One region of the Streptomyces sp. NPDC059679 genome, then DNA from elsewhere that is predicted to be linked to it. Evidence: riboswitches for the same ligand, from Rfam matches in the RefSeq annotation. Region 1 holds a riboswitch; the other holds the start of a gene.

Region 1 (12,071 bases):
GACACTTCCCGTTGCGGGAGTCTTCATCGCGCTCGTGATCACCCGCCAGCCCATCCGGGCAATGGATGCCTAACCGTGATGTGGCGAGGAGTGTTCCGTTATCCGGACCGCGACTCCGCTCAGCGGTGCGCGCCGTCCGGTCAACGGGACCGATGACGGGGGTGCTACAGGGGTGTTACCAGGTGCTCGGGGCGGGCCCGGACTGCCGGCCGCCGGGCTGCGGCGGATAGCCGTACGAGGGGGCGGGCGGGCCGGGCTGGGCCGCGCCGAAGGCGTCACGGTTGAAGAACGGGCGGGCGTTGGCCCGCATCCACAGGGCCACCGGGTCGTACTCGTCGGACATCGCGACCGTGGAGACCGGCAGCCCGTCGGGCACCGCGCCGATCGACTGGCTCATCATCGCCCGCGCCGCCTCCACCCCGGCGGCGCCGGTGTCGAACAGGTCGAGCCCGATCGCCAGATACGGGGCGCCGAGCGCGGGCTGCACCCAGGCGCGGCGCAGCGACCGCACCGCGGCCGTGCGGTGCGCGTTCTGCCCCAGCAGGGCGTAGAACTGGGGGATTTCAATGGCGGGCTCGCTGAGCCGCAGCGGCCCCGCGGGCAACAGATCCAGGCCGCGGGCGATTCGGCGCAGATCGAGCCAGGGGATGCCGACGCCGCCGCCGGGGGCATGCGGGTTGAGCCACAGGCCGTAGCGGTCGGGGAAGAGGGAGGACGCGATCTGGCGCCCGCCCACAACCTCATGGGCGCGGTTCCAGCCGCTGGCGGCGAGCTCCTGGGCGGAGGTCACACAGGGGGCGTAGCCGAGCCCGGCGACGTCCATGTTTCCGTACTGCGCGTCGGACGAGCCGGGGGTGCCGTGCCACAGCAGCATCCAGACCTGGCCTTCGGCGAGCGCGTACAGCAGTGACTCGTAGGCGTCGTACCGGCCGGGAGCGACCTGCTGCAGCATCCGCTCGACGTGGCCGCCTCCCGCGCTCACCTGGGTCCGCCCCTCTCTCGACCTGTCCACACACTTGGTCAGGGGCGCGCGACCGCGCCCCGACACCGGTAATCCAACCAGCTTACGGGCCCTTGCAGTGGTCTCCCGGGCGACTCAGCGGTCACGGTCGTAGAACGGTCGCACCCGTTCGCGTATCCAGTCCGCCACCGGATCCTGCGCGATGTCCAGCAGAACGAGCTGGACCGTCCACGGCAACGGTACGGCGCCGAGCGCGCGGCCGAGCGCTTCCACGGCGGTGGCCTGGCCCTCCGGGCCCGGAACGTCCAGCTCGACGCCGACGAACAGCGCGGGCGGCTCCCCCTCGACGCTGGCCAGCGCGCGCCGGGCGGTCCGCAACCCGGCCACCTTGCCGAACTCGAGCCCGGCGGCGGCCAGGAAGTCGACCGGTTCGTCCTGCCAGTCAGGTTCGAAGAGGCGCACCCGGCCGCCGGTGGCCGGACCGTCCAGCTCGCTGCGCCCGGCCCGGCACAGCTCGGCCACGGCCAGCGGCGGAAGCGGGACGCCCACCGGACCGCCTGGGTTCACCGCGATACCGAGCTGGGGCGGCAGACCGCGGGCGAATTCGACGGCCGGGGCGACGGTGAACGCCATATGGGCGCCGACGATCTGCAGGAACTGCTGTTCGGAGCTGAACACCGGCACATACGCGCCGCCTTCGATCTCCATGGTGGGCAGGTCCAGGCCGTTGCTGTCCGGGCCGCCCCCGTTGGGCAGCGGCACCCAGATCCGGCTGCGGGCCAGGGTCTCGACGATGCGGGCACCGGCGCCGGGGATGCCGACCGAGGCGACCAGCACCTCTTCCAGCTCGTTGCCCGGAAACGACGGAAACGCCGGAACCCCAGAAGACGCACCGTCAGAAAACCCGCCGTGAGCCGGTACTGGACCGTGCTGCTCCGGGATGTTCATTTCCGCTCAACCGCCATCTCGTCGGACCTGCACAGGCACCCTAACGGCTGCATCGCCTGGCGGCATCGGGGGCCGTCGATCTCCACAGCAAATCCCCAGGTCGAGGGGTGGGCGATGGCCGAAGATAGGCGACTTGCGACCGCTTCGGACAGTAATCGTCGAGTTGCGCACGGTTTGCACTCTTCGCACCGTGGTGTCGAGTACGCCCGTACGTCACCCACAGCGAAGGAAGGTCTCATGATCCGCGCGTCCCGCAAGGCCGAAGTACTCGTCACCTCCGTCATGGCCGGTTCTCTTCTGTTCGGCACCGCAGGGCTGTCCGCGGCCACGGCCGGCGGGTCCGGGGGTTCGGCCGGCGCCAAGGCCCCGGCCCCCACCCCAGCGGCGCTCGCCGACACCCGGATGAGTCCCGCCCAGGTCCAGGCCATGCACGATCTGCGGGCCCTCCTCGAGCGGGTGACGGACCTGGCCAAGGCGGTGGAGGAGGCCCCCAACGGGATGCTCTCCGAGGCCGACCTGGTCAAGCACGCGGCGGCGATCGACAGCGCGGTGAAGGCCGCCCGCAAGTCGGCCGAGGCGGCCATGACTCCGCGGGCGTCTGCGCGCGTCCAGGAGAAGGCACAGAGCAAGGCCCAGGACAAGGGCCGGGACCAGGCCCGCGACCGGAAGCCGTCGGACGACCCCAACGAGGGCCAGAAGCAAGGCCAGAACCAGGGTCAGGACCAGAACCAGGGCCAGGGCCAGAGTCAGGACCAGGAGCAAGGCCAGAACCAAGGTCAGGACCAGGGCCAGATCACCGTGCCGCCGCAGGCCGCCGATCAGGGACAGGCCGGACAGGGACAGGCTGCCGGGCAGGGACAGGCCCAGATGCCGCCGCTCACCCCCCAGGCTCAGCCCACGGACGTCTCGACTGACCCGCTGGACGCGCTGCAGCGGGCGATCGACGACCTGCTGGACGCCATCGCCGCCGGCGACGAGGCCGCGGCCGCCGCGGCGCTCCCCCGTATCGCCGACGCCATCATCGAGCTGATCAGCTCCCTCGTCGGCCCGCTCCCGGGCATGGGCGAGCCGATGACGCCCCCGATGCTGCCGCTGCCGGACGAGGCGTCGACCCTCGCCGACGACGCGTCCGCGCTCGCCGCCCGGCCCATCACGATGGCGGCCGCCGCGGAGCACACCACCCCCGAGCCCGGCGACGACGAGCACGGCAAGAAGGACCACGGAAAGAAGGACCACGCCAAGAACGACCACGCCAAGGACGACCAGGGCAAGAAGCAGGACGCCAAGAAGGCGGAGGCGGGGAAGCGCGACACCAAGCCCAGCGACACCAAGCCCAGCGACACCAAGCCCGGAACCGCCAAGCCCGGAACCGCCAAGCCCGGAACCGACGAGCCCGGCGCCCAGAAGCCCGGCACCGACAAGCCCGGCACCGACGAGCCCGGCGCTCAGAAGCCCGCCACGAAACCGGACGTGAAGAAGCCCGGTACGCAGCGTCCCAGCACGACGGTCCCCAGCCCCCTGTCCGCTCTTGAGCCCGCCACGCCCAAGCTGGCCGAGGACGACTCCGTGGCCCCCATGCCGCTGCCCCACCCGGTCGAGGCGACCGTCGAGGCTCCTTGACGGCAGCGCTCCGCCGTCCCGCCGCGCGTCACTCGAAGCCGATGCGGCGCAGCGCGCTCACGGCCGCCCGATCCAGCAGCGCCACCGAGGCGCAGCCTTCGGGCGGCCGTCCGCGTTCGGCGGCGGCGACCAGCCGCCCCACCGCGCGACGGTGCCGTCCGAAGGCGTAGCGGGAGACCCCGCGGCCGCGGGCGGCCTGCCCCTCCAGGGCCACCGCGGCGTCCACGTCCAGCAGCACCATGTGCAGCCGGCGGCCGGTGCGCCGGGCGTCGCGGGCCAGCCAGCGGCGGACCCAGGAGAGCGTGCCGCAGTCGTGCACCACGACGCTCGCGCCGGAGCGCAGCGCCCGGCGCAGCCCGGCGTAGTGGGCGTAGCGCACCAGCGGGCGGTAGAGGGCGTACGGCAGCCAGCGGGGCAGCCGCCGTTCCCAGCGCTCGCGGGTGTCCTGTGAGTCCACCCGCAGCACCGCGCGCCCGCTCTGGTCCAGGCGGGGCACGGCCCGGCCGATCATGGTGGTCTTGCCGCTGCCGGGCAGCCCGGAGGCGACCACCACGTCCCCCGCGCGGTAGCGCAGCTCGCGCGCGCCGGGCCCGGTCGCCGCCGGGCCGCTGTCGCCGCCGTCGCCGCGCAGATCGTGCACGGGCGCCCTGCGCCCCGGCCTGAGCGCACCTGCGGTCGGCGCCGTGCCCTGCCTCACCGGCAGGGGCCCCCATGTCGTCGCGTACGTACCCTGCCCCTGCCCGTGCACCGTGATCGTCCTCCTAGGTCGGTCACTGCGGCTCGTTCCCGAAGAGTGTCAAGAAAAGGTAATGTCCAGCAAGGTGGTATTCCTGTGGGCTGGGCCTTCATGCCCTGTGAGTCCGGGTGTCCCGGGGAGTCCTGGCGTCCCGGGGGGAAAGCGGTTCTGCCCGCTCGGCTCTTCCCTTCTCGGGCGTACGTGCGATGATGTTGCGCGCAACTCCATACCGGCCGCTTGAATCCGCGCGGGAGAGTCCTCGGCCACCGGCAGCAGTGCCGGCCGTCCGGGGCGCCGAAGGAGCAAGTCCTCCCTTGAATCTCTCAGGCCCCGATACCGCGTGGACGAGGCAGATCTGAAAAGCGAGCCGCTGGCGTGGCTCCACCCACGGTGCAAGCCGGACCGCTCGAAGGAGTGGGTCACGGCGAACCTCTCAGGTTCCGATGACAGATGGGGAGGACACGTTCCCCGTCGTCCTCGTAGCCGTCCCGTCCTGGAGCCAGCACCCATGCCCCATGCCTCAAGCCCCCGCCGCACCGCCCTGGACGCGGTGCACCGCGCGCTGGGCGCCACCATGACCGACTTCGCCGGCTGGGACATGCCGCTGCGCTACGGCAGCGAGCGTGATGAGCACACCGCGGTGCGCACCCGCGCCGGCCTCTTCGACCTCTCCCATATGGGCGAGATCACACTGACCGGCCCGCAGGCCGGCGCCGCCCTGGACCGGGCGCTGGTGGGCCATCTGTCGGCGCTCGCCGTCGGCCGCGCCCGCTACACCATGATCTGCGACGCCGACGGCGGCATCCTGGACGATCTGATCGTCTACCGCCTCGGCGAGCAGGAGTTCCTGGTGGTCGCCAACGCCTCGAACGCCCAGGTGGTGCTGGACGCGCTCACCGAGCGCGCCGAGGGCCTGGACGCGGCCGTACGGGACGACCGGGAGGCGTACGCGCTGATCGCCGTCCAGGGCCCGGCGTCCGCGACGATCCTGGCGGGCCTGACCGACGCCGATCTGGACGGCCTCAAGTACTACGCGGGCCTGCCCGGCACGGTCGCCGGCGTCCCGGCGCTGATCGCCCGTACCGGCTACACGGGCGAGGACGGCTTCGAGCTGTTCGTCTCGCCGGGCGACGCCGAGCGGCTGTGGCAGGCGCTGACCGAGGCGGGGGCCCCGGCCGGGCTGGTCCCGTGCGGGCTGTCCTGCCGGGACACGCTGCGCCTGGAGGCCGGGATGCCGCTGTACGGGCATGAGCTGACCGGCGGCACCACGCCCTTCGACGCGGGGCTCGGCCGGGTGGTGAAGTTCGACAAGCCCGGTGACTTCGTCGGACGCCAGGCCCTGGAGGCGGCGGCGCGGCGGGCCGAGACCGACCCGCCACGGGTGCTGGTCGGCCTGGTCGCGGCGGGCCGCCGGGTCCCGCGCGCCGGGTACGCGGTGGTCGGCGCGGACGGCGCGGTGATCGGCGAGGTCACCTCGGGCGCGCCCTCGCCGACCCTCGGCAAGCCGATCGCGATCGCGTATGTGGACGCCGCGCATGCCGCGCCGGGGACGGCGGGGGTATCGGTGGACATTCGCGGTACCCATGAGCCGTACGAGGTCGTGGCCCTCCCCTTCTACAAGCGGCGCTGAGCCCGTCGCCCGCCGGCGGCGCGCCATCCCGCCCATATCTCCCGTACCGCCTGTCCCATCAGGCAAGACGCGTTTCCCAAGCACTCCCCCGTATCCAGGAGAATCGGACCTATGAACAACCCCCAGCAGCTGCGTTACAGCAAGGAGCACGAGTGGCTGTCGGCCGCCGGCGAGGACGGTGTGTCGACGATCGGTATCACCGAGTTCGCGGCCAACTCGCTCGGCGACGTCGTCTTCGTCCAGCTTCCGGAGGTCGGCACGACGGTCGCCGCGGGTGAGACCTGCGGCGAGCTGGAGTCCACGAAGTCCGTCAGCGATCTTTACGCGCCGGTCACCGGCGAGGTCACGGAGATCAACGAGGACGTGGTGAACGACCCGGCGCTGGTGAATTCCGCCCCCTTCGAGGGCGGCTGGCTGTTCAAGGTGAGGGTGACGGACGAGCCGGACGAGCTGCTCTCCGCCGACGAGTACACCGCCTTCACCGAAAACTGACCCTCTCCTTTCGATCGGGACCCTGATGTCGCTTCTCAACAGCTCCCTGCACGAGCTCGACCCGGACGTAGCCGCCGCGGTCGACGCCGAACTCCACCGCCAGCAGTCCACCCTGGAGATGATCGCTTCGGAGAACTTCGCTCCGGTCGCGGTCATGGAGGCCCAGGGCTCGGTCCTGACCAACAAGTACGCCGAGGGCTACCCGGGCCGCCGCTACTACGGCGGCTGTGAGCACGTCGACGTGGTCGAGCAGATCGCCATCGACCGCGTCAAGGCGCTCTTCGGCGCCGAGGCCGCCAACGTCCAGCCGCACTCCGGCGCCCAGGCGAACGCGGCCGCGATGTTCGCCCTGCTCTCCCCCGGTGACACCATCCTGGGCCTGAACCTGGCGCACGGCGGTCATCTCACCCACGGGATGAAGATCAACTTCTCCGGCAAGCTCTACAACGTGGTGCCCTACCACGTGGACGCCGAGACCGGCCTGGTCGACATGGACGAGGTCGAGCGGCTGGCCAAGGAGCACCGCCCGAAGCTGGTGATCGCGGGCTGGTCGGCGTACCCGCGCCAGCTGGACTTCGCGGCGTTCCGCCGGATCGCGGACGAGGTCGGCGCGTACCTCATGGTGGACATGGCCCACTTCGCCGGTCTGGTGGCGGCCGGGCTGCACCCCTCCCCGGTGCCGCACGCCCATGTGGTGACCACCACCACCCACAAGACCCTCGGCGGCCCGCGCGGCGGGGTGATCCTCTCCACGGCCGAACTGGCCAAGAAGATCAACTCCGCGGTCTTCCCGGGTCAGCAGGGCGGCCCGCTGGAGCATGTGGTCGCGGCGAAGGCCGTGGCCTTCAAGATCGCGGCGGGCGAGGAGTTCAAGGAGCGCCAGCAGCGCACCCTCGAAGGCGCGCGGCTCCTGGCCGACCGGCTCACCCAGCCCGATGTGGCCAAGGCCGGGGTCGCCGTGCTGTCCGGCGGCACCGACGTCCACCTCGTCCTGGTCGACCTGCGCGACTCGGAGCTGGACGGCCGGCAGGCCGAGGACCGCCTCCACGAGATCGGCATCACGGTCAACCGCAACGCCATCCCGAACGACCCGCGCCCCCCGATGGTCACCTCCGGTCTGCGCATCGGCACCCCGGCGCTGGCCACCCGCGGCTTCACCGCCGACGACTTCCGCGAGGTCGCCGACGTCATCGCCGCCGCCCTCCAGCCGTCGTACGACGCGGAGGCGCTCAAGGCGCGCGTCACCGCGCTCGCCGACAAGCACCCGCTGTACCCGGACCTGAAGAAGTAACGGGCCCGGAAGGTGGGCGGGGGCGCACACCCCGCATCCCCGCCCACCCCGCACCACGCACGCAACCACCGTGCGGACGCACCACGCACCCACCGTGCAGACGCAAGGAGTTCACCGGTGGCCATCTCCGTCTTCGATCTCTTCTCGATCGGCATCGGTCCGTCCAGTTCCCATACGGTCGGCCCGATGCGGGCCGCGAGGATGTTCGTCCGCCGGCTGAAGAACGACGGCCTGCTCGCCCACACCACCGCCGTACGCGCCGAGCTCTTCGGCTCCCTCGGCGCCACCGGCCACGGCCACGGCACCCCCAAGGCCGTACTCCTCGGCCTCGAAGGCCACTCCCCGCGCACCGTGAACGTCGAGACCGCCGACGACGAGGTGGAACGCATCCGCACCAGCAAGCGGCTGCGGCTGCTCGGCGCGGAGATCGGCGCCGAGCACGAGATCGACTTCGACGAGACCGCCGAGCTGGTCCTGCACCGCCGCCGCTCGCTGCCGTACCACGCCAACGGCATGACCCTCTTCGCGTACGACGCCGAAGGTCTCCCCCTCCTGGAGAAGACGTACTACTCCGTCGGTGGCGGCTTCGTCGTGGACGAGGACGCGGTCGGCGCGGACCGCATCAAGCTCGACGACACCGTGCTGAAGTACCCCTTCCGCACCGGTGACGAGCTGCTGCGGCTGTCCCACGAGACCGGCCTGTCCATCTCGGCCCTGATGCTGGAGAACGAGAAGGCCTGGCGCACCGAGGCCGAGATCCGCGCGGGTCTGCTGGAGATCTGGCAGGTCATGCGCGGCTGCGTCGAACGCGGCATGTCCCGCGAGGGCATCCTCCCCGGCGGCCTCAAGGTCCGCCGCCGCGCCGCCACCGCCGCCCGCGCACTGCGCGCCGAGGGCGACCCGGCCACCCGCGCCATGGAGTGGGTCACCCTGTACGCCATGGCCGTCAACGAGGAGAACGCCGCGGGCGGCCGGGTGGTCACCGCCCCCACCAACGGCGCGGCCGGCATCATCCCCGCCGTCCTCCACTACTACGCCAACTTCGTCCCGGGCTCGGACTCTGGCTCCCACGACGACGGCATCGTCCGCTTCCTCCTCGCCGCGGGCGCCATCGGCATGCTCTTCAAGGAGAACGCCTCCATCTCCGGCGCCGAGGTCGGCTGCCAGGGCGAGGTCGGCTCCGCCTGCTCCATGGCCGCCGGCGGCCTCGCCGAGGTCCTGGGCGGCTCCCCCGAACAGGTCGAGAACGCCGCCGAGATCGGCATGGAACACAACCTCGGCCTCACCTGCGACCCGGTCGGCGGCCTCGTCCAGATCCCATGCATCGAGCGCAACGGCATGGCCTCGGTGAAGGCCGTCACAGCGGCCCGTATGGCACTGCGCGGCGACGGACGGCACCACGTCTCCCTCGACAAGGTCATCAAGACCATGAAGGAGACGGGCGCCGATATGAAGGTCAAGTACAAGGAGACGGCGCGGGGCGGGCTCGCGGTGAACGTCATCGAGTGCTGAGTGGAGGTTCGCGGCAGTCACCGCACGCCGGACACCCGCCGTCCGAGCGACATCAAAGGGCACCCGCCGTCACCGCACCGACAGGCTGTATCGAATCGATCCCCTCCGTGGGATGGCGCACGAGCCCCTCGCGCGGTCGTGCGCGGCGAGTCAGCCCTGGCCCTGCACGAACTGATCGACAACATCCCCTCAGCAGTGCACATCGCCGTGCCGATGCGACATCGCAGCCGCATCGGCGAGACCCTCGCCCTGTCCGCGCTCGGCCGCTATCTACGCCGCAACGGACGTGGCGGAGTCAGTGAACTCCAGGACATCGCCCGTGAATTGGGCGCGCTGTCCGTCGTCCGCCCCGCCGTGGAGGCGGTGCTCGCCTGATGGTCAACCCGACCCGCGACACCACCGCCGGCCGGGCGGCCTGGCCGACGCGCCGCCGATGGGTAGAAGTCCCGCGTCGCGCTGCTGACGGGCATCTCCGCCGAGGACATCGACCGACTCGGTGGGATCGGCGAGGAGAGGTAACACCCCGGTGGATCGAACGCGCCCCACTCTGCGCTGCCTGACCGAGGACCTGTGCTTACCCGCCCCGCCCATCACGACACCACTGGACGAGGTCGATCACCCTGCGCTGAACAAAGCCCAGGAGCATTTCAACGGCACCGAAGAGCGACCGCACGAACGCATCGGCGCCATCGACGACCAGGTCCTGTTCAAGGTCAAAGTCCAACGATGGCGCCGCCCGCAGTGCCTACAACGCGCAGCACTCCCGCCCACTGTCCACGCAGACGTACGTCGGCGGCCTGCTCCCGGACCGGGATGAACATCCCTGACGGCGGCGCTGGACTCTGCGCCGGGCCGCCGAACGCGTCGGATGGCAGGCCGTGACCCATGACTTTCCTGTCGGAGCCGTGGAGCCACCGAAAGATGCTCAAACGGCAGACGTTCGGCCGCGCCGGCTTCAGTCTCCTGCGCAAGCGGGTCGTGCTTACCTCCTGGCGACGGCCAAGGTCAGCTCGATCTCGAGCAGTCCCCTGCTCGGCAGGCTGGAGACGCCGACCGCGGTGCGGGCGTGCCGGCCGCGCTCGCCGAAGACATCGTGCAGCAGCCGGGACACGGTGTCGAGGACGCGGCTGTGCTCTTCGAAGGCGGGCTCGGCGTTGACGAACCCCCGCAGGTGCAGGACCCGTTCGACAGCGTGAAGGCCGCCCAGTTCATGCCGCAGGGTGCTCAGGGCGCGCAGCGTGCAGGCCCGGCCGGCACGGGCGAGGGTCTCCGGGGCGGTTGCGGGGCCGACGGGGCCACGCACCACGCCGTCGCCCTCCCGGGAGAGTTGCCCGCTGACCAAGGCAATGCCCCCGTGCACGGTGACGGGCTGGTAGTCGCCGTGGGGGCGGGGTGGTTCGGGCAGCGTCAGGCCGAGGGCCGCGAGCCGTGCCTCGGGGGTCAACGGGTGCTCCTCTCAGCGCCGTCAGCGAGGGCCACGGCGCCGCCCAGCCGCAGGCCGGTGACCGCGTCACCGTCGCGCGCGAAGCGCACGTCAATGCGGGAGGGACGGCCCATGGCCCGGCCCTGGCGAACATGCACCGCCCCGGCGTTCGGGGCGACGCGGCCGGCAGCGAGCAGGCCGGTGACGAGCGCGGTGGCGGCGATGCCGGTGGCGGCGTCCTCGGGGTAGCCGGAGGACCGGGGGAACTGGCGGGCGTCGAAGACCGGGCGGCCCGGATCACTCACCGCGTAAGGGTAGAGGCCGGTGGAGTCCACCAGGGTGCAGGCCTCCTCGACGCGGTCGAAGTCGGGCCGCAGGGCGTCCAGAAGAGCGGGGGAGGCGAGCGGCAGCAGGGTCTTGACCCGGCTGGTGCTGGCGTTTTGCACCGGCGCCGGGGCGAGGTCGTCCCGCGTGATGCCGAGCACATCGAGCAGGAACTCGACCCGGTCGTCCGCCAGGGAATCGACGGCGCCGAGAGGCTGACTGATCTCCACGGTGCGCCGCCCGACCGGGCCACCGAGCCGGCCGAGGACGATGCCGCTGGGGGTGAACACGCGGACCTCGTCGCCAGGTAGGCGACCGAGCCGATCCAGCAGCCACAGGGCGCCGACGGTGACGTGGCCGCACATCGACATCTCATGGTTCGGCACCCAAAAGCGCAGGGCGAGGTCGCAGCCGGAGCCGACCGGCGCGGGCAGGACGAAGCCGCTCTCGTGGCCGGAGCGGCGGGCGACGTCCCGCATCTCCTCGTCGGTCATCGTGGCCGCGTCGACCACGATCGGCGCCGGGTTGCCGCCGCCGGGTCCGTCGGCGAAGACGGTGACGAAGTGAACTTCGGGAAACATCGGTGCTCGACTTCCTTTCGGGTGTCCGGCTTTGCCGGGGTGCGGTCAGGGGGCGACGGACGTGGCGGCGGGTTCGGGAACGAGGCTGATGGCCGCGCGGCGGCGTTTCGCGGTCACCCACAGCACGACCGCGACGACCAGAGTGGCCAGTGCCTGCATCGCGGGCTGGAGCAGCAGCGGGGTGTCCGGCTGCACAAAGCCCTTGGCGATCATGATGACGGAGACGACGATCGCGGCCGGAGCGGCGAAGAGCAGTTCGCGGCGCTCGACGAGGGTCTGCGCCCACTGCGGGCGGAGGGCCGCCGGGCGCAGCCTCAGGCCGAGCCAGCCGACACCCACGACGGCGATCACCAGCATGAACGTCACCGAACGCAAGGCGATGCCGATCTGGAAGCCGGCGGTGGCCTCCTCCACGAGGAAGATCAGGCCCAGCACAGCCGTGACCAGGACGGGAACGACGGGGACCTGTCGACGGGTGGTGCGGGCGCAGGCCGCGGGCAGCAGTCCGTCCTGGCTCCACGCGTACATCACGCGGGAGCAGTCGACCATCAGC
Region 2 (12,071 bases), on a different contig from region 1:
GCAAGCCGGTGATCGTCGGCGGCCTGGGGCCGCGCGGCGTGGTGGCCACGGCTTCCTATGAGGCGCGGGTGTTCGGGGTCCACTCGGCCATGGCGATGGCCCAGGCCCGCCGCCTGTGTCCGAACGCGGCGTATCTCACCCCCCGCTTCTCCCTGTACCGCCAGGTGAGTGACGGGGTCATGGCCCTGCTGGCCGCCCTGTCCCCGCTGGTCGAGCCGCTGAGCCTGGACGAGGCGTTCGTGGATCTGGAGGCGGGCGGTGTCCCGGCCACGGCCGGGGCGGCGCTGGCCGTGGGGGAGCGGCTGCGCTCGGACATCGTGGCCGCGACCGGGCTGACCGGCTCGGTGGGCCTGGCCGGGTCCAAGATGCTCGCCAAGATCGCCTCCGAGCGGGCCAAGCCCGATGGGCTGGTGCTCATCGAGCCCGGCACCGAGCGGGAGCTGCTGGGGCCGCTGACGGTGCGCACCCTGCCCGGGGTGGGCCCGGCCACCGCGGAGGCGCTGCGCCGGGCCGGGATCACCACCGTCGCCGAGACGAGGGAGGCGGGGGAGGAGGAGCTGGTCCGGCTGCTGGGCAAGGCCCATGGCGCCTCGCTTTACGTCATGGCCTGTGGGCAGGACGACCGGCCGGTGGTGGCCGAGCGGGACGCCAAGTCCGTATCGGTGGAGGACACGTACGACGTCGACCTCACCGACCGTACGCGGGTGCAGCTGGAGGTGGCGCGGCTCGCCGACCGGTGTGTGCGGCGGCTGCGCGGGGCCGGCCGTTCGGGGCGCACGGTCGTGCTCAAGGTGCGGCGTTACGACTTCTCCACGCTGACCCGCTCGGAGACGCTGCGTGGGCCGACGGACGATCCGGCGGTCGTGCGGGAGGCCGCGGCGCGGCTGCTGGAAGGCGTGGACACCACGGCGGGTGTGCGGCTGCTGGGAGTGGGCGTGAGCGGTCTGGCGGACTACACCCAGGAGGATCTGTTCGCCCAGGCCGCCCACGCCGCTCATGAGGCCCAGGAGGCTCAGGAGGTCGCCGGGGGGACGGGCGAGGCCGGAGCGACACCGGAGCCCGCCCTGGCGGCCCTGGAGGACGACGAGGGCGCCGACCGGCCCCGCCGCTGGCTGCCCGGCTGCGATGTACGGCATGCGGAGTTCGGGGCGGGGTGGGTGCAGGGCAGCGGGGTCGGGCGGGTGACCGTGCGCTTCGAGGAGCCCTGGTCCAGACCGGGCCGGGTGCGGACGTTCGCGGTCGACGACCCGGCGCTGGAGCCCGCGGACCCGCTGCCGCTGCTCCGGCCCGCCGGGAGCGGCACCGACGCCGACGCCCCGGCCGAGGACGAGGGCCGGGGCGAGGGCCAGGGGCCGGGCCACGACCCGGGCGAGGGCCAGGAGCTTCACCCAGGTCAGCCGGTGACGTCCAGGCCGTAGTGGTGGTAGAGCTGCAGCTCCTGCTCGGGCGACAGATGGCGGCCGACCCCGAAGTCCGGCGCGTCCTTGATGAGCGCCCGTTCGTACGGCACCCGCAGCGTGTCGTCGATGACCTGGCTGGGTTCGAGGGGCACGAACACGTCCCGGCTGAACAGGCCGGTGCGTACCGCCGCCCACTCCGGCTCGCCGGTCGCGTCGTCGAGGTAGACCTCGTCCACGGTGCCGATCTTCGCGCCATCGCGGTCGAAGGCCTTGCGGCCGATGAGGGTCCGCGGATCGATGTCGGTCTGCACACTCTCTCCCACAGGTGGCGATTTTTTCATGACTCCCCCTGTTTCCTTGTGATCCCTACGAAAAGCCACAACGCCGCGCGCGTCCACTCGAGCGCTTTCCCCAAAAACCCTGGCGACAGGCTCGCTGGTAGGCTGACGGTGGCTGCAGACCCCGTGCGGGAGAGCCCTCCGCCGACGTCGTCGGAGGCGCCGAAGGAGCAAATCCTCCCCGGAATCTCTCAGGCACACGTACCGCGCGGGTGAGGTCACTCTGGAAAGCAGGGTGGGCCACGGGCGAGTACGGCTCCGGGACCCCTCCTCACCGACGGTGAAAGCCGGCTCGCCGCCCGCGGGCCGGTGAAGCTCTCAGGTTGAGATGACAGAGGGGGAGGCCGTTCGGGCACCCGCACCGTGGTGCCCCTCGTAGGTCGTACAGACCAGGAGGCCTCGCAGATGACCGCCAATCGCACCTCACTGACCGAGTTGGAACGCGGTACTCCGTTCGAGCGACGCCATATCGGACCGGACTCCGAGGCGCAGGCCAAGATGCTCGCGCAGGTCGGCTTCGGCTCTCTCGACGAACTTACCCAGGCCGCCGTGCCGGAGGTCATCAGAAGCGCCGAGGAGCTGCGGCTGCCCCCGGCCCGCAGCGAGGCCGAGGTGCTGGCCGAGCTGCGCGGCCTGGCCGAGCGCAACCAACTGCTCTCCCCGATGATCGGCCTGGGCTACTACGGGACGTTCACCCCGCCGGTGATCCTGCGCAACGTGCTGGAGAGTCCCGCCTGGTACACCGCGTACACGCCCTACCAGCCGGAGATCTCCCAGGGCCGGCTGGAGGCGCTGCTCAACTTCCAGACCGTGGTCGCCGACCTGACCGGGCTGCCGACCGCCGGCGCCTCGCTGCTCGACGAGGCCACCGCCGCCGCCGAGGCCATGGCGCTGTCGCGGCGGGTGGGCAAGGTCAAGCAGGGCGTGTTCCTGGTCGACGCCGACACGCTGCCGCAGACCGTCGCGGTCATCCGGACCCGCGCCGAACCCACCGGTGTCGAGGTGGTCGTCGCCGACCTCTCGGCGGGCATACCGGCCGAGGTGGCCGAGCGCGGGGTGTTCGGCGTGCTGCTGCAGTACCCGGGCGCCTCCGGCGCGGTGCGCGAGCTGCGCCCGGTCATCGAGCGGGCCCATGAGCTCGGCGCCGTGGTCACCGTCGCCGCCGATCTGCTCGCCCTCACCCTGCTCACCTCGCCCGGCGAGCTGGGCGCCGATATCGCGGTCGGCAGCAGCCAGCGGTTCGGCGTGCCGATGGGCTTCGGCGGGCCGCACGCCGGTTTCATGGCCGTCCGCGACGCCTACGCCCGCAGCCTGCCGGGCCGCCTGGTGGGCGTCTCGGTCGACGCCGACGGCGACAAGGCGTACCGCCTGGCCCTGCAGACCCGCGAGCAGCACATCCGCCGCGAGAAGGCCACCAGCAACATCTGCACCGCCCAGGTGCTGCTCGCCGTGATGGCCGGGATGTACGCCGTCTACCACGGCCCGGAGGGCCTGCGGACCATCGCCCGGCGCACCCACCGCTACGCGGCCGTGCTGGCCGAGGGGCTGCGGGCCGGGGGCGTTCGGATCGTGCACGGCGCGTTCTTCGACACCCTCACCGCGTATGTCCCGGGCCGGGCCGCCGAGGTCGTCACCGCGGCCCGCGAGGCCGGGGTCAACCTGCGGCTGACCGACGCCGACCATGTGGGCATCGCCTGTGACGAGACCACCGGGCGCGCCCAGCTCGCCGCCGTGTGGTCGGCCTTCGGCGTGGACGGCGGGCTGCCCGCCATCGACGAGCTGGACGCCGCGGCGGCCGACGCGCTCCCCGCTGACCTGCTGCGCGGCGATGTGTATCTGACCCACCCGGTCTTCCACCGGCACCGCTCCGAGACCGCGATGCTGCGCTATCTGCGGCGCCTGGCCGACCGCGACTACGCCCTGGACCGGGGCATGATCCCGCTCGGCTCGTGCACCATGAAGCTCAACGCCACCACCGAGATGGAGCCGATCACCTGGCCGGAGTTCGGGGCGCTGCACCCCTTCGCGCCGGTCGAGCAGGCCCAGGGCTATCTGACGCTGATCCGTGAGCTGGAGGAGAGGCTGGCCGAGGTCACCGGCTACGACAAGGTCTCCCTCCAGCCGAACGCCGGATCGCAGGGCGAGCTGTCCGGGCTGCTGGCCGTACGCGCCTACCACCGGGCCAACGGCGAGGAGCGGCGCACCGTCTGCCTCATCCCGTCCTCCGCGCACGGCACCAACGCCGCCAGCGCCGTGATGGCGGGCATGAAGGTCGTCGTGGTCAAGACCGGCGAGGACGGCGAGGTCGACGCCGACGACCTGCGCGCCAAGATCGAGCGGTACGGCGACGAACTGGCCGTCCTGATGGTCACCTACCCCTCAACCCACGGCGTGTTCGAGGAGCACATCAGCGAGATCTGCGCGGCCGTGCACGACGCGGGCGGCCAGGTCTACGTGGACGGCGCGAACCTCAACGCCCTGGTGGGGCTGGCCCGGCCGGGCCGGTTCGGCGGCGATGTCTCCCACCTCAACCTGCACAAGACCTTCTGCATCCCGCACGGCGGCGGCGGCCCCGGGGTGGGCCCGGTCGCGGTGCGCGAGCACCTGGCGCCGTATCTGCCCAACCACCCGCTCCAGCCCGCGGCGGGCCCGGCGACGGGCGTGGGCCCGGTCGCGGCCGCGCCCTGGGGTTCGGCGGGCATCCTGCCCATCTCCTGGGCGTACGTCCGGCTGATGGGCGCCGAGGGGCTGCGCCGGGCCACCCAGGTGGCGGTGCTCGGTGCCAACTACATCGCCAAGCGCCTGGAGCCGCACTACCAGGTGCTCTACACCGGCCCCGGCGGCCTGGTCGCCCACGAGTGCATCGTCGATCTGCGTCCGCTCACCAAGGCGACCGGCGTGAGCGTCGACGATGTGGCCAAGCGGCTGGTCGACTACGGGTTCCACGCGCCCACGATGTCGTTCCCGGTCGCCGGCACGCTGATGATCGAGCCGACGGAGAGCGAGGACCTGGCGGAGCTGGACCGGTTCTGCGAGGCGATGATCGCGATCCGGGCGGAGATCGAGAAGGTCGGCTCGGGGGAGTGGCCCCAGGACGACAACCCGCTGCGGAACGCCCCGCACACGGCGGCCGCGCTCAGCGGGGAGTGGGAGCACCCCTACACCCGGGCGGAGGCGGCCTTCCCGGCCGGGGTGTCGCCGGCCGACAAGTACTGGCCGCCGGTACGGCGGATCGACGGCGCGTACGGCGACCGCAACCTGGTCTGCTCCTGCCCGCCGCTGGAGTCGTACGAGAGCTGACCGGGCGGGCCCGGTCGGGTACGGGGCCGGTGCGGCTGAGGCGCCGGGCCGGCCCCTGAAGGTTCGCTAGGCCGCCGTGACGACGCGCTCGGCGTCCAGCGGCCGGTGCGGTGCGATGATCTGCCCGTCCGGCAGAAGCTCACCGGTGTCCTCGAAGCAGAGGACGCCGTTGCACAGCAGGCTCCAGCCCTGCTCGGGGTGGTGCGCCACGAGATGGGCGGCCTCCCGGTCGGCGGAGTCGGCAGACGGGCACGGTGGCTGGTGCTGGCACATGGAAGGGATCTCTCGCTGCGATGTGGTGAGTGTCCTGTGACTTGCTGCGGCAGTCATGGCCGCCCCCCGTTGGTCAGTCGGTCTGTTGCTCCAAGTGTTGCCCTAAGGGCCGGTTTTCGCACGGATTTCGCGGCACCGGTACCCGCTAGATAATGACGCATCCACCCGGTCGGCGGTTCATCCTGCCGGGACTGTTACGAGCCCGCAGCGGAGCGCCCCGCGATCCGGGGGATCACGGGGCGCTCGGGCGCGGGCGGCGGCGGCCGCGGGCAGTGCTCGGCGGCGGGCGGTCAGGCCGAGGAGCCCAGCAGTGGCGTCGGTGTCAGCCGGAGGGTGAGCACCGGCAGCAGGTCCGCGGCGCGGTGCGCGCGGTGAGCGGCGATTCCGGGCGGGGCGGGGGTGAGCGGCACCAGCAGATCGGCCGCGGCGAGGCGGCCCTCTTCGGCGTCGACGTCAGGGTCGCCGCGCAGCCACAGCGTCAGCATGTACAGCTCCGGGATGGACAGCAGCCGGGGCTGGTACACCGAGGGCAGCGACTCGGCCTGGCTCAGCGCCAGTTCGGCCGACGACACATACGGGCCTTCGGAGAAGTGTGAGAAGACCCAGCCGTCGGCCGTCAGCATCGCCTCGGCGGAGGCCACCGTGCGCTCACCGTCGCGGATCAGGAACCGCCATCCGGTGAGCCGGGCGCCCGGCGGGCCGTCGGGGGCGGTGATGTCGTCCAGGACGTGGACGGGCAGGGGGAGTTCGAGCTCAAAGGGCCCGTCCAGGGTGGCGAGGAGCGGGGTGCGGACGGCGGTGGGAGAACCGAGGGCCGTGCGGATGCTGTTCAGAGCAGGCGCTGGAGCCGAGGGGACGTGCAGCGGCATGGTGGGTCGCCTCTCACTTCGGAGACACGGTGGAGCGCTGGCGTGCCAGGTGCGGATGACGCTGTCGGTGTAACGCGGGTCAGAGGGGCACTGACGAGATGTCAGGGCGCTGTCTCTCTGCCTCGGTTGCCGAGTTTATACGACAAGTGTTCCCGTCGTGTTTCATGTACCTGTCCCCGGTATTGCGGGCAAGCAGTAATCCGGCCCGCCGGGACGAGGGGATTTTCGCCGATTCTCTGCCATATGCACGGATATGACCTGGCATTTTAACCCAGCCTGGGTAGGCTTGATCTGGCGGGTGTTTTTCATCACGGCAATCCGGCGTTGTGCAGAGCCTATCGGTTGGGCAGTCCATGTGTGGCGTTATCGATCACATTGGCTGGGCATCATCGTGCGTGATGTGCGCGGCCAGGAGCCGTTGATCCACTCGAGGAAGGGACGCTTCGATGGGGGAGAAGGTCGTGGCCGGAGAGTTCGATCCGTCCGGGCGGCAGCGGCAGCGCGCCAGGCTCCGGCAGGGCCTGGAGGCGCTGGCCCGGCTCCTGGCCGAGAAGCGTTTCGACCGCCCCAAGAATCTCATGGGGCTGGAGATCGAGCTGAATCTCGCGGGGTCCGACGGGATGCCGAGGATGATGAACGCCGAGGTTCTGGAGAGAATCGCGAGTCACGATTTCCAGACCGAACTCGGACAGTGCAATCTTGAAGTAAACATCGTGCCACACCGTTTGCACGGCAGGGTTCTCGACCAGTTGGCGGAAGAGCTCCGGACCGGTTTGTCATATGCCGATCGCAAGGCGGGGGAAGTCGACTCCGAGATCGTTATGATCGGAATTCTCCCGACCCTTGTCGCCCGCGATCTGGGCTCCGCCAACCTCTCCTACGACGACCGCTACAAACTCCTCAACGAACAGATGCTGGCCGCCCGCGGCGAGGATTTCCTGATCGATGTCGAGGGCGAGGAGCGGTTTCGCTTCGCCTCCGGCTCGATCGCCCCCGAGGCCGCCTGCACCTCGGTCCAGCTGCACCTTCAGGTGACCCCGGGCCGGTTCGCGGCCGTGTGGAACGCGGCCCAGGCGGTGGCCGCCGCGCAGATCGTGGTGGGCGCCAACTCCCCCTTCCTGTTCGGCCGGGAGGTGTGGCGCGAGTCCCGCCCGCCGCTGTTCCTCCAGGCCACCGACGTCCGCCCGCCGGAGTTCGCGGCCCAGGGCGTGCGGCCGCGTACCTGGTTCGGCGAGCGCTGGATCAGCGACGCGCACGAGCTCTTCGAGGAGAATCTGCGCTTCTTCCCGCCCCTGCTGTCGACCGCGGACGACGAGGATCCGCTGCGGGTGCTGGACGACGGCGGGGTGCCGCGGCTGAGCGAGCTGGTGCTGCACAACGGCACCATCTACCGCTGGAACCGCCCCGTGTACGCGGTCGCCGACGGCGTACCGCATCTGCGGGTGGAGAACCGCGTACTGCCCGCCGGGCCCACCGTCAGCGACGTCATCGCCAACGCCGCCTTCTACTACGGCCTGGTGCGGGCGCTCGCCGAGGAGCCGCGCCCGATATGGAAGCGGCTGCCGTTCGAGGCCGCGGCGGCCAACTTCGACACGGCCTGCCGCCATGGCATCGACGCGGTCCTGCGGTGGCCCAAGCCGGGTGGCCGGTCCTCCTCGATGGTGCGGATCCCCGCCGTCCGGCTCGTCCAGGAGGAGCTGCTGCCGCTGGCCGCCGCCGGGGGGGACGCCGGGGGGGGCGGGCCCCCCCCCCCCCCCCGCGACCGGGGGCTCAACCAGGAGCGCAGCCCCCGCCCCCGCCAACGCGCCGCCCGGGAGGGCCCCCCCGACCCCCCGCCGCGGGGCTCGCCGCTTGGGGCGTCCCGCCGGCCGACCGCGAGCGCTACCTGGGGATCATCGAGGAGCGCTGCCGACGCCGCGTCAACGGCGCGTCCTGGCAGGCCGCCGCGTACCACCGGGCGCGGGAGAGCGGCCTCGGGCGGGACGCCGCGCTGGCGGCGGTGACCCGCCGCTACGGCGAGCTGATGCGCACCGGCGAACCGGTCCACACCTGGCCGGCCGGCCTTCCCGGCTGACCCGGCACCGGCCGGGGGCGCCCCGAGCCAACGCTGGGAGGTGCCCCCGCCGAGCGGGACTGGGGGACTGTACCGATATGCGGCTCCGCCGCGTGGCGAGCCGCAAAAAAAGGGGGGGTGCGCTCAGCCCGAGTTCTCCGTGCCCGACCGGCTCGCCGACACGATCGCCTTGAGGATCACGCTGTCGATCTGCGCCGGGTCCGCCACCCGCTGCGCCGAGCCGCCGGTCGCCTCCGCGATGTCCTCGCATGCGGACAGGTCGGCGTCCGGCCCGACCGCGATGGCGATCAGCGGCACCGGGCGGTTCGGGTCGGTGAGCCGTCCCAGTTGCTCGACCAGCGCCTTGCGCGAGATGCTGCCCTCGTCCTGGTTGGACCCGTCGGTGAGCAGTACGACGGCGTTGAACTTGCCCTGCGCGTAGCCGTCGCGTGCCTTCCGGTACGCCGCGAGCGCCGTGTCGTACAGCCCGGTCGCCCCGCCCGGCACCGGCTCCAGGGCGCCGAAGGCGGCCGTCAGCCGGTCGCGCTGGGTGGAGCCGTCCGGGTCGCGCAGGCCCAGCCGTCGGGTGGGCACCAGCTCCCGGTAGTCCCGGGCGCCGTCGAGCCGCCGGGAGAACTCCCACAGCCCGATCTCGTCGTCCGGCGTGAACTGCGCCAGCGCCCGCAGCAGGGACGCCTTGGTGACGGCCATCCGGGACTCGCCGTTCCGGCCGGGCACCGGGGCCGCCATGGAGGCCGAGGCGTCGACGACCGTGTTCAGCCGGGCACTCTGCACGGTGATCGTCCACATGCCCAGCGCGGTCTCCAGCTCCGCGCCCGACGGACCGGAGGCCGGGACCACCGCGTACGGCTGGGGGGCCTTGCCGCCCGCCGTACGGGTCACCTCCTCGACCGCCTTGCCGCTTGCCGGCCGGAAGCCGTGCCGCGCGAGTACCCGGCGGTTCTGGGTGTCGGAGAGAAAGGTCATGAACCGGGTGGCGGCGCGGGCCCGCGCCGTGGTGAGCGCGTCGTCATTGAGCACCGTGTACGGATAGTCGAGCTCGGCGGTGCCGTCCTCGGGGTAGAACAGCTGGAGCCGAGGGGCGCCCCCGGCCGCCGCGTTATGGCGGTAGGCGGCCTGCTCGGACAGGAACAGCGCCTGATTGCGCCGCGGATTCCCCGCCTCCGCGCCCGAGTCGTCGCGCGGCAGCGTGGTCAGCACCTGGTCGTCGCCGTCGGAGACACGCTGGGACAGGAGTTTCGCGGCGGCCGCGGCCCGCGTATCGGCCCCGCCGCCCTTTCCCGGTCCGCCGCTCTCCTTGGCTATCGAGGCGTTGACGCGGGCCAGCGCGAGCAGCCCGGTGGCGCTGCGCGCCGGGTCCGCGGCCCCGAGCCGCAGATCCTCGTCCCCGGTCGCGGCCCCGGTCAGCCGGGCCCAGCTGTACTTCTTCTGCGGCCAGCCGAGCCGCTTGGCGGCCGACGGGGTCGCCGCCACGGCCACCGGCGAGGACGCCACGCCGCCGAGCGTGTCCAGGGGGACGGACTTGGCGGGGGAGGACGCCGCGCGGTCGACCCACACGCTGGAGTCCGGCAGCCACACCTGGAAACCCGGGTCGCGGCTGTCGTCGCCGAGCGCGTCGGCCACCTCGTACGGCACCCGGCTGGTGACCTTCACATCGAGGCAGCGGCCATCGGAGCGGACATGGGCGGACCGGGCGCGCTCGGCGACCTCGCGCAGCGCCGGGGCGATGTCCGGGGAGGCGGCCACCCCGAGGCGCACCGCGTCGTCCGAGCAGGACTCCATCGGGCCCAGCAACTCGCTGCGCAGAACCAGCGCCGCACCGGTGGCCAGGGCGAGCACGACCGCGGTGGAGATCGCGACGGCCCGGCGGCGTGCGGCGGACCGGGACCCCGTAGGGTCCTGCCGTGGTGAGTGGACAGGGCCGACTGAGTCCTCTGGCAGGCTGCTGTGGCGTCCCATGTGCTGCGTCTCCTGTGAAGATGAAGCTGTCAGGAGCAAGGACGGCGCCAGCGGGATGGCGCCCTCCCCTGACCCTCGCGTGATCTTCGGAACTCTTTTCGAGACCATAGCGGCACACGACCACCGATGCGGTGGAAAAGCGGAACTGGAGGCAGGCGTGCAGTCACACGCGCGGGACATGGAGCTTTCCCCTCCGGAGGGCGGGCTCTCGGAACGTGTCCTGCGCCAGGAGACGCTGCTGGTCCTGGCGCTGTCGCTGGGCGCGAGCGGCGTATCGGCGCTGATCAGCTTTATCGGCTCGGTGACCGCGCCCGGCGGGCTCAAGGACAAGGCGGCCACGCTCAACGCCTCCGAGGCACCCGGCAGGCCCTGGCTGGATCTGGCCTGGCAGCTCTTCGGCATCTCCACCGCGCTGGTGCCGGTCGCGCTGGTGGCCCATCTGCTGCTGCGGGAGGGCACCGGGCTGCGCGCCATCGGCTTCGACCGCCGGCGGCCGGCCTTCGACCTGGGCCGGGGCGCCGCGGTGGCGGCCGGGATAGGCGGTACGGGGCTGCTGCTCTACCTCGGCGCACGGGCGGCGGGGGCCAATCTGACGGTGGTGCCCGAGGCGCTGCCCGACGTGTGGTGGAAGATCCCCGTGCTGATCGCCTCCGCCGTGCAGAACTCCGTGCTGGAGGAGGTGATCGTCGTCGGCTATCTGCTGCGCAGGCTCGGGCAGTTGGGCTGGACGCCGATGGCCGCGCTGCTGGCGAGCTCGGTGCTGCGCGGCTCGTACCACCTCTATCAGGGCATCGGCGGCTTCTTCGGCAATATGGCGATGGGCGTGGTGTTCGTACTGCTCTACCGCCGCTGGGGGCGGGTCGGACCGCTGGTCGCCGCGCACGCTCTGATCGACATCGTGGCCTTCGTCGGCTACGCCCTGCTGGCGGGCCGGGTCGACTGGCTGCCCACCGCCTGACCGGTGGGGTCTCCCGCCGCGGCGTCGGCGTAGCGGCGGGCCAGGTGCGCGAAGGCGTCCTTGAGTTCGGCCGGCCCGATGACCTGGATGTCGGCGTCGAACCTGCCGATGGCGGCGGCCAGTCCGGGCCATGACCACGCGCCCAGGACGAGCCGGCAGCGGTCCGGGCCGAGTGCTTCGACGAGTCCGTCGTGGGCGTAGGCGGATACGACGTCGGCGGGCAGATCGAGGATCACCTCGCCGCGACAGGGCCAGCCGCCGGAGCCGTCGGAGCCCTGGAACCTGCCGGCGACGAAGGCGGCCACCTCCCCTCCGGGCAACTCGCGCGGGGTGAAGCGGGGACCGGTGGGGGAGCGCGGGGCGATCCGGTCGACGCGGAAGGTGCGCCAGTCGTCGCGGTCGAGGTCCCAGGCGACGAGATACCAGCGCCCGCCCCAGGTGATGAGGTGGTGCGGCTCCACCCGGCGCGGCGGAGCGATGGTGCGGTCGGCGTCGGCGGCCGCTGGTGGGGATACGGGGGCGGCGTAGTCGAAGCGCAGCACTTCGCGGGCGCGTACGGCCGCGCTGAGCGCCATGAGGACCTGCGGGTCGACCTGCGGATTCGGCCGGGTCCCCGGCCGTTCGACGGCGGTGACCTGGAGGGCGTCGACGCGATGGCGCAGCCGTGTGGGCAGCACCTGCCGTACGGTGCTCAGCGCACGCGCCGCCGCCTCCGCGATACCGGCACCGGCGACGGCGGCGGTCTGGAGCGCCACGGCGAGCGCGACGGCCTGCTCGTCGTCGAACAGCAGCGGCGGCAGTTCCGTACCGGCGCCCAACCGATAGCCGCCGTCGGGGCCCTTGACGGCCACGATGGGATAGCCGAGTTCGCGCAGCCGGTCGACATCGCGGCGTACCGTG

Evidence for each region. Region 1 has a riboswitch for glycine ahead of gcvT (glycine cleavage system aminomethyltransferase GcvT). Riboswitches for the same ligand answer to the same signal wherever they lie in the genome.
Region 2: another riboswitch for glycine. It lies ahead of gcvP (aminomethyl-transferring glycine dehydrogenase); the one in region 1 lies ahead of gcvT (glycine cleavage system aminomethyltransferase GcvT).

The regions. Positions count from the first base shown of each region.
Region 1 covers NZ_JBHWES010000010.1:52,412-64,482, forward strand. Annotated here, with positions in the region: gene ACFV2X_RS14065 (enhanced serine sensitivity protein SseB C-terminal domain-containing protein) at 176-952, opposite strand; gene ACFV2X_RS14070 (enhanced serine sensitivity protein SseB) at 1,097-1,909, opposite strand; gene ACFV2X_RS14075 (hypothetical protein) at 2,147-3,529, shown strand; gene ACFV2X_RS14080 (AAA family ATPase) at 3,558-4,226, opposite strand; glycine riboswitch at 4,504-4,614, shown strand; gene gcvT (glycine cleavage system aminomethyltransferase GcvT) at 4,774-5,895, shown strand; gene gcvH (glycine cleavage system protein GcvH) at 6,007-6,387, shown strand; gene glyA (serine hydroxymethyltransferase) at 6,413-7,678, shown strand; gene ACFV2X_RS14100 (L-serine ammonia-lyase) at 7,796-9,190, shown strand; gene ACFV2X_RS14105 (hypothetical protein) at 9,329-9,565, shown strand; gene ACFV2X_RS14110 (RidA family protein) at 10,173-10,634, opposite strand; gene ACFV2X_RS14115 (PhzF family phenazine biosynthesis protein) at 10,631-11,518, opposite strand; gene ACFV2X_RS14120 (APC family permease) at 11,564-12,071, opposite strand, start outside.
Region 2 covers NZ_JBHWES010000011.1:195,354-207,424, reverse strand. Annotated here, with positions in the region: gene ACFV2X_RS15780 (DNA polymerase IV) at 1-1,418, shown strand, start outside; gene ACFV2X_RS15775 (PRC-barrel domain-containing protein) at 1,394-1,741, opposite strand; glycine riboswitch at 1,858-1,955, shown strand; gene gcvP (aminomethyl-transferring glycine dehydrogenase) at 2,144-5,038, shown strand; gene ACFV2X_RS15765 (DUF5999 family protein) at 5,105-5,311, opposite strand; gene ACFV2X_RS15760 (hypothetical protein) at 5,602-6,180, opposite strand; gene ACFV2X_RS15755 (glutamate--cysteine ligase) at 6,627-8,183, shown strand; gene ACFV2X_RS15750 (substrate-binding domain-containing protein) at 8,378-10,213, opposite strand; gene ACFV2X_RS15745 (CPBP family intramembrane glutamic endopeptidase) at 10,392-11,171, shown strand; gene ACFV2X_RS15740 (helix-turn-helix transcriptional regulator) at 11,126-12,071, opposite strand, start outside.